DNA from 3 places in the Variovorax sp. RA8 genome. Region 2 is predicted to be linked to each of the others. Evidence: predicted binding sites of a transcription regulator. Region 2 holds the regulator's gene; each other region holds the start of a gene.
The links. The regulator FNR, encoded in region 2, switches genes on or off when oxygen is low (the NO sensors DNR and NnrR bind a similar motif). The targets are predictions, from matches to a motif close to TTGATNNNNATCAA.

Region 1 (4,529 bases), 1.2 Mb from region 2:
TACGGACAGTCGGCCGGCACGTTCACCGTCTTGGAGATGGCGGTATCGACGAAGGGCTGGACTGCTTCCATCATCGCCAGATGGCCGGCCGCCGGCATCGACAGGGCCGAGACGAAGCAGGACGGCAATGCCTCGGTGTCGCCCCCCAGGGCGCGGTACAGCCGCCAGGCATGGTCTTCCACCTCGTACTCCGAGATGCTGCCGTCGGCTTCGCGCTTCTTGCGGCGGTAGGTCCACGAGAACGCCGGCTCGATGCCGTTCGAGGCGTTGTCCGCAAACGCCAGGCTCACGGTGCCGGTCGGCGCAATGGAGACCAGGTGGCTGTTGCGGATGCCATGCATGCGGATCTGCTCCTGCAATGCCTGGTCCAGGCGGCTGGCGAAAGTGCCTCGCGCCAGATAGCGCTCCGCCTCGAAAAGAGGGAAGGGGCCTTTCTCGCGCGCCAGGCCCACCGACGCCATGTAGGCGGCGTCACGCAGGCTGCGCGCGATGCGCACGGCCATGGCCCGGCCCTCCGGCTGGTCATAGCGCAGGCACAGCATGGCCAGCGTGTCGCCCAGGCCCGTGAAGCCCACGCCGATGCGGCGTTTGGCCATCGCCTCCGCGCGCTGCTGCGGCAGCGGCCAGAACGTGAGGTCCAGCACGTTGTCGAGTGCCCGGACCTGCACTGCGACGCTGTCGCTGAAATGCTGGAAATCGAACTGCGCCTCGCCACCAACCCCGAACGGGTGGCGGACGAAGCGCGGCAGGATGATCGGACCGAGGTCGCAGCAACCGTAAGGCGGCAGCGGCTGCTCGCCGCATGGATTGGTCGCCTCGATGTGTTCGCAGTAGCGCAGGTTGTTGTCGGTGTTGATGGCATCCGTGAACAGGATGCCCGGTTCGGCGAAGTCATAGGCCGATCGCATGACCGTGTCCCAGAGCTCCCGCGCGGGCAGGCGCCGATAGATCCAGTTGCCGTCCGGGGCCTGCGTCGCACCTCGCGCGATCAGCTCGGCTCCCGGCCTGGCGCGGTGCGCCAGCGCCCATTCCTCGTCGGCCGCCAACGCGCGCATGAAGTCGTCGCCTACCGCGATGGACACGTTGAAGTTGTTCCAGCGCCCCGGCGTGCGCTTGGCGGTGATGAAATCCAGCACGTCGGGGTGGTCGATGCGCAGCACGCCCATCTGCGCGCCACGGCGCGCGCCGGCGCTCTCGACGGTCGAGCAGGACCGGTCGAACACGTCGATGTAGCTGCACGGACCGGAGGCCAGCGAGGCGGTGGCATGCACCTGCGCGCCGCGCGGCCGGATGCGGGAGAAGTCATAGCCGACCCCGCCGCCGCGGCGCATGGTTTCCGCCGCCTCGCGCAGCGCCTCGTAGATGCCGGCATAGCCTGCGTTGTCCCGGCCCTGGATGCAATCGCCTACCGGCTGCACGAAGCAATTGATCAGCGTGGCGTCCACTCCGGTGCCGGCGGCGCTCATGATGCGCCCGGCCCCGATCGCCCCGGCCTGCAGGTTGGCGAGGAATCGCGCCTCCCATTGCTCGCGATCGCCCTTGGCCTCCACCGACGCCAACGCTCGCGCGACGCGCGCAAAGAGATCCTCGGTGTCCTTCTCGCCAGGCTTGAGGTATTTTTCCAGCAGCACGTCGCGGCTGATGGGCTGCACGGGCAGCGGCGAGTCCAAGACGGCGTCATCGCGCTTCATGTGGTGGCCTGGACGATCCGGGAGAAACGAGCGCGCTTGCGGATCGTTCGCTGGCGGCGATTCCAGCACTTCGGAGGAGACCACGCCGGACCATCAGCGCAGCACGAGCACCGGCACGTCGGAATGCGCGAGGACCTGCGCGGTCTGGCTGCCCAGGAAGGCGCTCGTCAGCCCGGTGCGTCCGTGCGTGGCCATCACGATGAGATCGCTGCCGTACTTGCCGGCTGCATCCACGATGGATTCGGCCACGCGGCTCGATCTGACGATCGCCGAATTGACCCGGACGCCACAAGCCTGGGCGCGTTTCTCGACCTCGTCGAGCATGGTCCTGGCCTGCTCGGCGCGCCGGCCCTCGATGCGGTCCATCTCCTCGGATTCGAAGCCGAGGGCCCCATCCATGTGGCTCTTGACCTGCCGCCGCACCACGGTGAAGGCGGTCAGCTCGGCCTTGTGTTCCGTGGCCAGGTCGATGGCCTTCGACACGGCTTTCTCCGCCAATGGGGAGCCATCGGTGGCGACGAGAATGCGCTTGAACATGATCAGTCTCCTGCGACGTTGAATGCCCCGAGCGTAGGCCGGCAGGGCTTTTCGCTGATTGATATGGATCAACCAAGGACGTCGATCCGGATGGAGAATGCGGCAAGCAAACGCAAAGACTGGTTGGTGGCGTTCGATGATGAAATCCAGGCAATGGACTCTTGGCGCCAAGCTGGCCTTGGTCGCCATGCCGTTTCTGCTGGCCGCCCTGTGTGCCATTGCCACGCTCGTCTACATGTCGTGGCAGATCGAGGGTGGCGCCGCTGCCGTCAACGAGGCGGGGCGCATGCGCATGCGTACTTATCAGATCGTGCTGTCGGCCAGCGCGCAGGACGTGCAGGCGTTGTCCAGGCAAGTGGCAGAGTTCGAGCGCAGCCTCCAGCTGCTGCGCAGCGGCGACGTCGAGCGGCCGCTCGCCGTGCCCTGGGGCGGCGCCAGTCGCGAGCGCTTCGCCGTGGTCGAACGCGACTGGGCCGCCTTCCGCGGCCGCCTGGCCGATCCGGCGCCGCCCGGCGCCTCCATCAGTACCGACCTCGGCACGGAAGCGGCCGCGTTCACGTCGGGCATCGATGCATTCGTCGCAGGCATCGAAGACCATCTGTCCCGGTGGACCGCCGTCATGCATCTGCTGCAGGTCGCGATGATGGGCATCGCGCTGATCGGCGCGGCCGTGCTGGTCCATACCGGCTACCGGTTCGTCCTGGAGCCGCTGAGCTTGCTCAAGCAGGCGATTCATCGGCTCCAGGGCGGCGACCTCGGCGCCCGGGTCGCGCGCACGAGCACGGACGAATTCGCGACCCTGGCGGAGGGATTCAACGACATGGCCGAGCAGTTGCAGTCCATGTACCGGGGCCTGGAGAGCAGAGTGCAGGAGAAGACGGCGCAGCTGGAGGAAGAGCGCGGCCGCCTGGAATGCCTCTACGAGATCACGACGCTGGTCGCCAAGGCCGCGACACTCGACGAACTCGCCCGCGGATTCACCGAGAGCATCGCCCGCATCGCCCATGCGGACGGCGTCGCCCTGCGCTGGTCGGACGAGGCCAACCGCCGCTACCTGATGCTGGCCTCGCAGGGCTTGCCGCAGGTGATGCAGGACGCCGAGCATTGCGTGGCCGCCGGTGACTGCCATTGCGGCTCCACTCCCGCGTCGTCGGGCGCGCGCGTGATTCAGATCCGCACCACGCAGCCCGTTCGGATGCTGCATTGCGCGCAGGCCGGCTTCGAGACCGTGGTCTCGATACCGATCCGCCTGCATGAGCGGCTGATGGGCGAGGTGGACCTGTTTTTCCACGCCCGGATCACGATCTCCGAGGCGGAGCGCTCGCTGCTGGAATCGCTCACGGTCCACCTCGCGGGTGCCATGGAGAACCTTCGGTTGAACTCGCTGGGGCTCGAGGCCGCGATCTCGCAGGAACGAGGCCTCCTGGCGCGCGAGCTGCACGACTCGATCGCCCAATCGCTCGCATTCTTGAAGATCCAGGTGCAGCTCATGCGAGACGCGCTCGCCGCCGGCGACGGCACACAGGTTCAGCATGTGCTGGGGGAGATCGACATCGGCGTGCGCGAGAGCTATGGCGATGTGCGCGAGCTGCTGATGCATTTCCGCACGCGGGCCAACGGCGAGGACATCGAGCCGGCGCTCCTGACGACGCTGCGAAAGTTCGAGCACCAGAGCGGCCTCAAGGCAAGACTCCAGATGCTGGGGCAGGGCATGCCCTTGTTGCCGGACACGCAGATCCAGGTGCTGCACATCGTGCAGGAGGCGCTGTCGAACGTTCGCAAGCATGCTCGTGCCAGCCAGGTGTGGCTGGACGTGCAGCAGGCACCGCAATGGCGGGTCGAAGTGCGCGACGATGGTGTCGGGTTCGCCGACGGAAGCCGGGGTGCCGACGAGACCCACGTCGGCATGCGCATCATGGCCGAGCGTGCGGAACGCCTGGGTGCGCTGCTGGACGTCATGTCCTCGCCGGGCCGGGGCACGTCGGTCGTCCTGACCCTGCCGATGCCGTCCGGCACGGCCGGCATGGCGGCGATGGCACCTCAACGGCGCGTGGCCTGAACTCCCATGAACACGCTTGCGACCAGAATCCGCATCCTGGTGGTCGACGATCACACGCTGTTCCGGCGCGGGCTGACGGCACTGCTGCACCGCGACCCCGAGTTCGAGGTGGTAGGCGACGCCGCCGATGCGGGCGAGGCGCAGCGCCGCGCCCAGGAACTCAAGCCCGACCTGATCCTCCTGGACAACCATCTGCCCGGTGTGACGGGGGTCGACGCCTTGCCGGCGCTGCGCGAGGCCGT
Region 2 (4,529 bases):
TTGAAGCGCGCCGGCAGATGTGCATAGGCGTAGAGGGCGATGCGGTCGGGCCGCAGCTCGCAGACCTGCGCCAGCGTGCGGTCGAAGGATCCGGTGCTCTGGCGCGGCAGCCCGTAGATGAGGTCGATGTTGATCGACCCGAAGCCGAGTCCGCGTGCGCTCGCCACCAGGTCGAACACCTGCCCTGCCGGCTGGATGCGGTGCACGGCCTTCTGCACGTCGGGGTCGAAGTCCTGAACGCCGAAACTCAGGCGATCGAAACCCATCTCGGCCAGGCTCGCGAGTCGATGGCCATCGACCGTGCGTGGATCGATCTCGATCGACTGCTCGCGCTCCGGCGGCAACGTGAACGCGTCCCCGAGCATGGACAGCAGCTCGCGCAAACCCCCGTCGTGCAGGAAGGTCGGCGTGCCGCCCCCCAGGTGCAGCTGGGTGACAACCGCGCCGCGGCCGAGCTGCGCGGCCTGCAGCGCCACCTCGCGCGCCAGATAGCCGAGGTACTCGCGCCCGCGGCTCTTGTGCCGGGTGACGATCTTGTTGCAGGCACAGTAGTAGCAAAGCGATTCACAGAACGGAATGTGCACGTACACAGAAAGCGGCCGGCCATGCGCGCCGAGCTCGCTGCGCTGCCGCAGCGTCTGGGCGTAGTCGTCGGCCGTGAACGCCTCGACGAAACGGTCCGCCGTGGGATAGGACGTATAGCGCGGCCCTGGCACGTCGAAACGCCGCAGCAGACCCGCCGACGGCAGGACGAGCGATGAACCGGCAGGCGCGGCGGCAAGGGATGAGTTCATTGCGGTAGATATGGGAGGCACCGGCCCACTATGCAGGCAGGCCGCCCCGTCATCCTTGATGTGCATCAAGCCTCGGCTGTGCGCGGCGCCTGAGAATCGCTGCGAACCCCGACGCCATCAATGAAAGCCGAACACATCAAGGTCGCCTGCTCGAGCTGCAACCTGCGCGAGCTCTGCATGCCTGCGGGCCTGGAGCCGAGCGAACTGAAGCGCATCGACGAGATCGTGGCCACGCGGCGCAAGGTCCGGCGCCGCGAGGCACTTTTTCGCAACGGCGAGCCCTTCACCTCGCTCTACGCGATTCGCACCGGCGTCTTCAAGACCCGCGTGGCGACCGAGGATGGCCGCGACCAGGTCACCGGCTTCCAGATGGCCGGCGAGATCATCGGGCTGGACGGCATCGTCAACAACCAGCACACCTGCGACGCGATCGCGCTCGAGGATGCCGAAGTCTGCGTGATGCCCTTCCATCGCATCGAGCAGCTCTCGCGCGAGGTTCCCTCCCTGCAGCGCCACGTGCACCAGATCATGAGCCGCGAGATCGTGCGCGAGCACGGCGTGATGCTGCTCCTGGGCAGCATGCGGGCCGAGGAACGCCTCGCGGTCTTTCTCCTGAACCTTGTCCAGCGGCTGCACGCGCGCGGATTCTCCCGGTCCGAGTTCGTACTTCGCATGACGCGCGAGGAGATCGGCAGCTACATCGGGCTCACGCTCGAGACGGTGAGCCGGACGCTGTCGAAGTTCATGGAAGACGGCATCGTCGAGGTGGAGAAGCGCAAGCTGCGCATCGTCGACGCCGATGCACTGCAGCGCATCGTCAATCCGCCGGGCGGTTGAGCTCGTCCGCGCGCTTGGTGAGCAGCAGCGTGAGCGCGCTCGAGCCGGTCGCCAGCACCCAGAAGATGAAGAAGCCGGCCGCATAGACAGCCTGCCGGGACAAGCCGATATCCTCGCCGCCCCAATGGAGGTCGCTGGGGTCGACCAGCGCGAAAACCAGCAGTTCGGCAACGCTCGCCAGCAGGAAGGCCGGCCAGAGGATCGACATCCAGTCGTGGGACTTCATGATCTTCAACGCCTCGGTGCGGGCAGATCCGCGTCCGGCGTGGCCGCATGGTTGCGCCCTGCCAGCGCAGGCATCAGGTTCTTGGCGGCGAGCTCCTTGTTGATCTCGGCACCCCGGCGGTAGTAGTCCGGCGCCACCACCGGATCGGGCGTGCGCAGCGCGAGCCAGAGCGTCACGAAGCTGGCGACGATGACCACGGCGGGCCCGGCTATCACCATCCACAGCAGCGGGAACTGCCACCAGGGTTCGCTCTTCGGAGCAGTCATCGCGCAATCGTCCATCTCGTCTCCTTTGGAACTCAACGGGGCACCATGAAGGTGGCCTTCTCCGACACCTGCGCGCTGCCCTCGACGGAGCGCACGTCGAGATGGACGACGTGGGACCCTGCGGCGGCGCTGCCGTACGGAACCTGCAGGCGTACCGCGACCCAGCGCGACTGCGCAGGACCGACCTCGAGCGGCTCGGCCGGCGATACGCTGAGACCTTCGAGGCCCCTGGCTTCGATGCGGTAGCGCTGCGGCTGCTCGGTCGCGTTCATGATCTGCAGGCGGTAGACGTTCTCGAGCTGGCCGCCCTCGGCGATGCGCGCGAGCGATGCCCGGTCCCGCACCACATCGACCTTCAGCGGCGTGCGGGCCACCAGGCTCGCCAGCAGACCGATCGTCAGTGCGGCAAGCAGGCCGGTGTAGATCAGCACCCGCGGGCGCAGCACGCGGCGCAGCACCTGCCTGGGCGTCCAATGGCCGGCCATGCCGTTCTGGGTCGCATAGCGGATCAACCCGCGTGGTGTCTTCATCTTGTCCATCACGGTGTTGCAGGCATCCACGCACAGCCCGCAGCCGATGCACTCGTACTGCAGCCCCTTGCGGATGTCGATCCCGGTCGGACAGACCTGCACGCACAATGAACAGTCGATGCAGTCGCCAAGGCCCTGTGCGCGCGCGTTGCTGCCCTTGGCATGCACGCCGCGTGGCTCGCCCCTCTCGTTGTCGTAGCTCACGATGAGCGTATCCCGGTCGAACATGGCGCTCTGGAAGCGTGCGTAGGGACACATGTACATGCAGACCTGCTCGCGCATGAAGCCCGCGTTGCCGTAGGTCGCAAAGCCGTAGAAGAAGACCCAGAACACTTCCCACGAGCTCATGCGGGTCTGCAGGAATTCCAGGCCCAGCTCCCGGATCGGCGTGAAGTACCCGACGAAGGTGAAGCCGGTCCACAGCGCAATGCCGAGCCACACGATGTGCTTGAACCACTTCTTGACCAGCTTCTCGAGCGAGAAGTCGCCCTCATCCAGGCGCATGCGGGCGATGCGGTTGCCTTCGATCTTCTGCTCGACCCACATGAAGATCTCGGAGTAGACCGTTTGCGGGCAGGCGTAGCCGCACCACAGCCGCCCCGCCACCGCGGTAAAGAGGAAGAGCGAGAGCGCCGAGATCACCAGCAACCCGGTCAGGTAGATGAGGTCCTGCGGGTACAGCACCAGCCCGAGGATGTAGAAGCGTCGCGCGCCCAGGTCGAACAGCACTGCCTGGCGCTGCCCCCACTCGATCCAGGGCAGGCCATAGAAGACGAGCTGCGTGAGGAACACCATCGCCCAGCGCCAGCGCGCGAAGATGCCGCTCACCGTACGGGGGTACACCTTCTGGTGCGCGACGAAGAGTCCACCATCCTTCTCGGCGGTGGCGATCGGAATCACCCGCCGCGCGGGCCTGGCCGATGCGGAAGCGGAAGCGGCATCCTTCATGACCGGCCTAGGGAGCCACGACCGGCTTGTTCGACAGGCCCCAGACGTAGGAGGCCAGCACATGGATCTGCGCCTCTGTCAGGCGCCCCTGCTGCGCCGGCATCTGGTTGGTCTTGCCGGTGTTGATGATCGAGATGATGGCTTCCTGGCCGTATCCATGCAGCCAGATCCGGTCGGCAAGATTGGGGGCGCCTATCGCCGGGTTGCCCGCTCCCGCGACGCCGTGACAGGCCGCGCAGGCGCTGAACTTGCTCTTGCCCAGCCCGGCGCGGACCGAATCATGCGGGCTGCCGGAAAGGCTCAGCACGTAGTTGGCGACGTTCTTGACGTCCTCCGGGGTGCCGACCGCCTCGGCCATCGGTGGCATGACGCCGGTGCGCCCCTGGGTGATCGACGCCTTGATCTTGTCGGGCGTGCCGCCGTGCAGCCAGTCACCGTCGGCCAGGTTGGGGAAGCCCTTGCTGCCGCGCGCATCCGAGCCGTGGCACTGCGCGCAGTTGTTCAGGAACAGGCGCTCGCCGATCGCCAGCGCGGCCGGCTCGCCCGCCACGCGCTCGACCGGCATGGCCGCGTAGGCGGCGTAGACGGGCTCGAGCTCGCGCTTGGCCTTGGCAAGGTCCTTCGCATACTCGTTCTCGGTACTCCAGGCGAGTTCGCCCCTGTAGCTGCCCAGGCCCGGATAGGCAACCAGGTAGACCAGGCCGAAGATGATGGTGATCACGAAAAGGCCGATCCACCAGCGCGGCATCGGATTGTTGGCCTCGCGCAGGTCCTCGTCCCACACATGGCCGGTCGTTTGATCGGGCCCGCCCGGGACTTTCGTCCTGGCCACCAGCCACAGCAGCAGTGCGCACAGCGCAATGCTGCCGAGCGTGGCCACGGCCACGTAGGTCGACCAGAAGTCACTGAAAAAATCGCTCATGGGGTT
Region 3 (4,529 bases), 1.1 Mb from region 2:
GGAGTTCCCAGCCGGTGGATGCATGCGATGAGTTCATGACCGTCTCCTCGTACGCCCCGGAGCCTGGTGGAATCGAGACTCTGCCGGGACGCCATCTCAATGTAGGCGCTGCGCTTTGCAGCTCGGTCAACGCCCGGCACCGAAAAGGAACAGTCTGTCAACGCTTTGTGTCATCCTGGGAACGGAGCATCGTGACCGGTCCGACTGGGCCGGCCTGAGGCCACACACTTGTACGCGACACCGGACAGGCAGGTCCTGGGCCTGGCTCAGGCGGCTTGCCTTGCGTCGAGCCGAGGATGAACGGGAAGCGCATTCAGCGGAATGCGAAGGTAGGCGACGCCGTTGTCGTCCGGGGGCGGGAGCTGCCCGCCGCGCACGTTCACCTGAATCGACGGCAGGATGAGCGTCGGAACATCGAGCGTGGCGTCACGAGCCGTGCGCATTGCGACGAAGGCGTCCTCGCCGATGCCGTCGCGCACATGAATGTTGCCGGCTCGCTGCTCGGCGACGGTGGTCTGCCAACGCGGCTGTCGAGATGCAGGTGGGTAGTCGTGGCAGACGTACATCGTGGTCTCGGGCGGCAGGTCCAGCAGTCTGCGCATCGAGGCGTAGAGCTGGCGGGCGTCGCCGCCGGGGAAATCCGCACGTGCGCTGCCGACGTCGGGCATGAAGAGCGTATCGCCGACGAAGACGCAGCCGTCCACCAGGTAGGCCATGTCCGCCGGAGTGTGGCCTGGCACCAGCATTGCAGTGGCCTCCACCTGGCCAATCTTGAAGGTCTCGCCGTCCGTGAAGAGGTGGTCGAACTGGCTCCCGTCCGGCAGGAAACTGCGCTCGAAGTTGTAGAGTTTCCTGAAGGTCGCCTGGACGGTGCGGATGTTCTCGCCGATGGCGATGAGGCCGCCGACCTGCGACTGGATGTGGCGTGCGCCGGACAGATGGTCGGCGTGCGCATGGGTTTCCAGAATCCAGTCGACCTGCAGGCCCATGTCCCGGACATAGGCCAACAGCCGGTCGGCGCCGGCCGTGCTCGTGTGCCCGGACTTGAAGTCGTAGTCCAGCACCGGGTCGATGATCGCGGCTCGCCGCGTCGCATGGTCCCAGACGACATAGGAGACGGTCCACGTATGAGGATCGAAGAAGCCTTGGGTCGTCGTTCGGGCCGTCATGGAGTCCTCCGTAAGTGCGTCATGATTGCTTTCGCTTCGCGGCACGCCGGCCTGGTCGTCGGCATGGCGAGTCCGGCCCAAAGCTTCAATGCGCCATGAGCACCGGTACGCACATCGAATCGAGGACGGCACGCGATGCGCCCCCAAGCACAAGCTCGCGTGCCCGCGTGTGCCCGTAGCACCCCATCACGATCAGGTCGGCGGCGGTCTCGGAGGCCAGCGACAGGATGGCCCGGCCGGCGCCGCTGTCGTCGAGCCGCCGGTGCTCGTGGACGTGATCGATGCCATGCAGATGGAGGTACGGGATCAGTTCCACGGGCGCCGGGAATGCCTCGTCGACGTTGTCGCTCGCACAGACCAGATGGACCTGGCTCGCAGCGCGAAGAAAAGGCAGGGAAGCGGTCAATGCATGGGCACATTCGGGCGTCGATTTCCACGCCACCAGGACCGTTTTCGGTGCCGGCGTCGCGGCACCTGCGAAGGGAACAACGAGCGCGGGGCGGCCGCCGCCGATGATCACCGCCTCCGTGAGATCGCCGGGCACGTCGAAGCCGACGGCATCCCTGGGGTCGCGCTGGCCGAGCACCAGGAGATCCGCCGACAGTGCGCGGCGTGCGAAGCTCGGGATGACCGGCTCTCCTTGCAGCTCCAACCAATCGACTGCGACATCACCCCATGTACGCGCTCGCAGGACAAGCTCGTACGCGTGGGCGCGATGACCCGGATCGATCCGCCCGGCCATGCGGCTCGCCAGCGTGTCCCCCTTGAGAGGGAGCAGCGGCAAGTACTGGGGTGCCACCGCGAACAGGGCAGTGAGGACGGCGTCATGCCGTCGCGCCAGATGGTGCGCGAATCGCAGCCTCGCCTCGGCATGCGTACTGCCGTCGAGGTGCACCAGGATCGAACGGATGGGCGTCATGACGATCTGGTGGCGCGGGACCGAATCTGGTTGAAGCATCCATTCACTGTAGGAGCCGATCGCTGCTGTCGCGTTGCGCTGGATCAAGAGGTGCGTGCATGCGCGTCTTGACATGCATCAAGCCATCTTCGGCGAGTGCGCGGGTCGTCGCGCGGCGGCATGAGTCGCCTCGGCGCCGTTGAGCGCCGCGCCGAAGAACTGGAGCCGGCCGGCGCATGTCCCGTCGTTGATCTCTCGCGCAGTGAATGTCGTACTCAAGATGGGCGCTTCGCCGACGAGATCGGCGATTTCGGCGGCCGCCCCAAACTCGCCGGTGCCTCCGGCGACCGAGATCACCGCGACGTCAGGCAGATGGTCCCGCCGTCGGGTGACGAAGCTGCGCATCGGTCCTGCCAGCCGGCCGAGCCAGATCGGCGACACCAGGACGACCGCGTCGAAGTTTTTTGGAAACGGTCCGTCGTAGCGGATGGCCGGACGCCGTTGCAAAAGTGAATCCAGCACGCATCGCCAGATGCCCGGGATGCCCCGGCGCGGCCGTTCCTCGACGATCTCGGCCAGCTGCCAGCCCAGCTGGTTGCACAGCTGCTCCGAGAGCCGACGGGAGGTGCCGGTGTGCGAATAGACGACCACAAGGACCTTGCTCATTGAGTTCCTCCATCGGTGCGACATGAAAATGGTAGAGCGGCGCGGGCGAGCGAACCTTGCGCTCGATCAACCGCCTGGCTCCTTGGTCAGTCTCGGGTCACCCAGAGGATCAACGCCTTGAAACCGAGCCAAAGCACCGCGGCGCCCAGCAGCGCCAGCGATGCCGCGATGATCCGAAGCCTCTGCACGGCGCCCTCACCCATGCGACGGACAAGTGCTGACGCCGAAGAGCGTATAGGCAGGGCACTTGCCGAAGACCCCGGTCAGCAACAGGATGAGGCCGAGATAGCCCCAGGGGCCGATCACACTCGCCAGGGCCAGCGCGCAGAGCACGGCGCCCATGGTGACGCGGATCACCCTGTCGATGGTTCCCACGTTGCGCATCATGTTGGATTCCTTTCGGCATTGAATACCCGCATGGTGCTTTCTGGCGCGTGTGGCGCTATTGCGGTAGATCAAGCTTTGGTGCCGATGCGGCGTGCAGGAAAGCTTGATGCAGGTCAACCGTCACAGCAGATGCTGTGCCTAGCATCGTCACCACATGCTGCAGGAGAAACTCACATGGCACGCGAACTGATTCTTGCGGGCGTCACGACAGCCATGTTGCTGGGTGCCTCCCTGTCCCTCCCGGTCCTGGCACAGTCTCGCGGCGAGCTGCTGTATTCCACGCACTGCATCGCGTGCCATACCGCGCAGGTTCATTGGCGAGAGAGAAAGCTCGTCACCGACTGGACCAGCCTCAGGGCTCAGGTCTGGCGCTGGCAAACGGACGCAGCGCTGGGTTGGAACGACGATGACGTGGCCGAAGTCGCGAGATATCTCAACGACGAGTTCTACCGATTTCCGCCAGCAACCACGCCGGCGGGCTTGGGCGGATTTGCGTCACGCTGGGAAGGCCGAAGCCAAAGCCAGGAGCAACGCCGGATGCCGGCGGGCGAGAACCTGCGGCCGCCCGCTACAGGGGACAGCGAGAGCGGCGGACCTCGGCGCTGACGCGCACGCGTCGCCCGGCACGAACGGCAGGGCAGAGCGGTGGTCGATGCGCAAGGCTCTCCGGAAGCGGGCAGGAAAGGGCTGCCTGCGAGTTGATCTCGATCAGATGGTTCAAGTATTCATCGGCGCAGACTCGTAGCCGTCGCCGGGATACCTCCTAGATGCCCGGGAAACCGGAGTCATTCATGCGCCAAGACAAACTCACCACCAAGTTCCAGGAAGCCCTCGCCGATGCGCAGTCGCTCGCGCTGGGCAACGACAACGCCTACATCGAGCCGGTCCACCTGCTGGTGGCCATGCTGCGCCAGGGCGAGGGCCCGCGTGCATTGCTGGAGCGTGCCGGCGCCAACGTGCCGGGCCTGCTGAACGCGGCCGAGGCGGCCATCAAGCGGCTGCCGCAGGTCCAGGGCCACGACCAGGTCCAGGTCGGACCCGAGCTGGCCAAGCTGCTGCAGGCCACCGAGAAGGAATCCATCAAGCGCAACGACCAGTTCATCGCCAGCGAGCTCTTCCTGCTGGCCCTGGCCGACAGCAAGGCCGAGATCGGTAACCTTGCGCGCAGCCACGGCGCCACGCGCAAGTCCCTCGAAGCGGCCATCGAAGCCGTGCGCGGCGGCCAGGGCGTCGACAGCCCCGAGGCCGAAGGCCAGCGCGAATCCCTCAAGAAATACACCCTCGACCTCACCGAGCGCGCGCGCCTGGGCAAGCTCGACCCCGTCATCGGCCGCGACGAGGAAATCCGCCGCGCCATCCAGGTCCTGCAGCGCCGCACCAAGAACAACCCCGTGCTCATCGGCGAGCCT

Region 1: a site for FNR is predicted at 2,287-2,300, ahead of E5P3_RS12080 (universal stress protein). Genes of this name have one in related genera too.
Region 3: a site for FNR is predicted at 2,162-2,175, ahead of E5P3_RS11935 (universal stress protein). Genes of this name have one in related genera too.

Annotation. Positions count from the first base shown of each region.
Region 1 is NZ_LR594662.1:2,546,952-2,551,480, forward strand. Features, by position in the region: gene E5P3_RS12075 (adenosylcobalamin-dependent ribonucleoside-diphosphate reductase) at 1-1,691, opposite strand, end outside; gene E5P3_RS12080 (universal stress protein) at 1,785-2,228, opposite strand; gene E5P3_RS12085 (type IV pili methyl-accepting chemotaxis transducer N-terminal domain-containing protein) at 2,365-4,287, shown strand; gene E5P3_RS12090 (response regulator) at 4,294-4,529, shown strand, end outside.
Region 2 is NZ_LR594662.1:1,388,554-1,393,082, reverse strand. Features, by position in the region: gene hemN (oxygen-independent coproporphyrinogen III oxidase) at 1-794, opposite strand, end outside; gene fnr (fumarate/nitrate reduction transcriptional regulator Fnr) at 915-1,631, shown strand; gene E5P3_RS06665 (hypothetical protein) at 1,612-1,857, opposite strand; gene E5P3_RS06660 (FixH family protein) at 1,863-2,123, opposite strand; gene ccoG (cytochrome c oxidase accessory protein CcoG) at 2,156-3,601, opposite strand; gene ccoP (cytochrome-c oxidase, cbb3-type subunit III) at 3,609-4,523, opposite strand.
Region 3 is NZ_LR594662.1:2,515,551-2,520,079, forward strand. Features, by position in the region: gene E5P3_RS11925 (hypothetical protein) at 1-37, opposite strand, end outside; gene E5P3_RS11930 (MBL fold metallo-hydrolase) at 267-1,169, opposite strand; gene E5P3_RS11935 (universal stress protein) at 1,255-2,088, opposite strand; gene E5P3_RS11940 (flavodoxin family protein) at 2,206-2,733, opposite strand; gene E5P3_RS11945 (YgaP family membrane protein) at 2,929-3,120, opposite strand; gene E5P3_RS11950 (cytochrome c) at 3,295-3,726, shown strand; gene clpB (ATP-dependent chaperone ClpB) at 3,912-4,529, shown strand, end outside.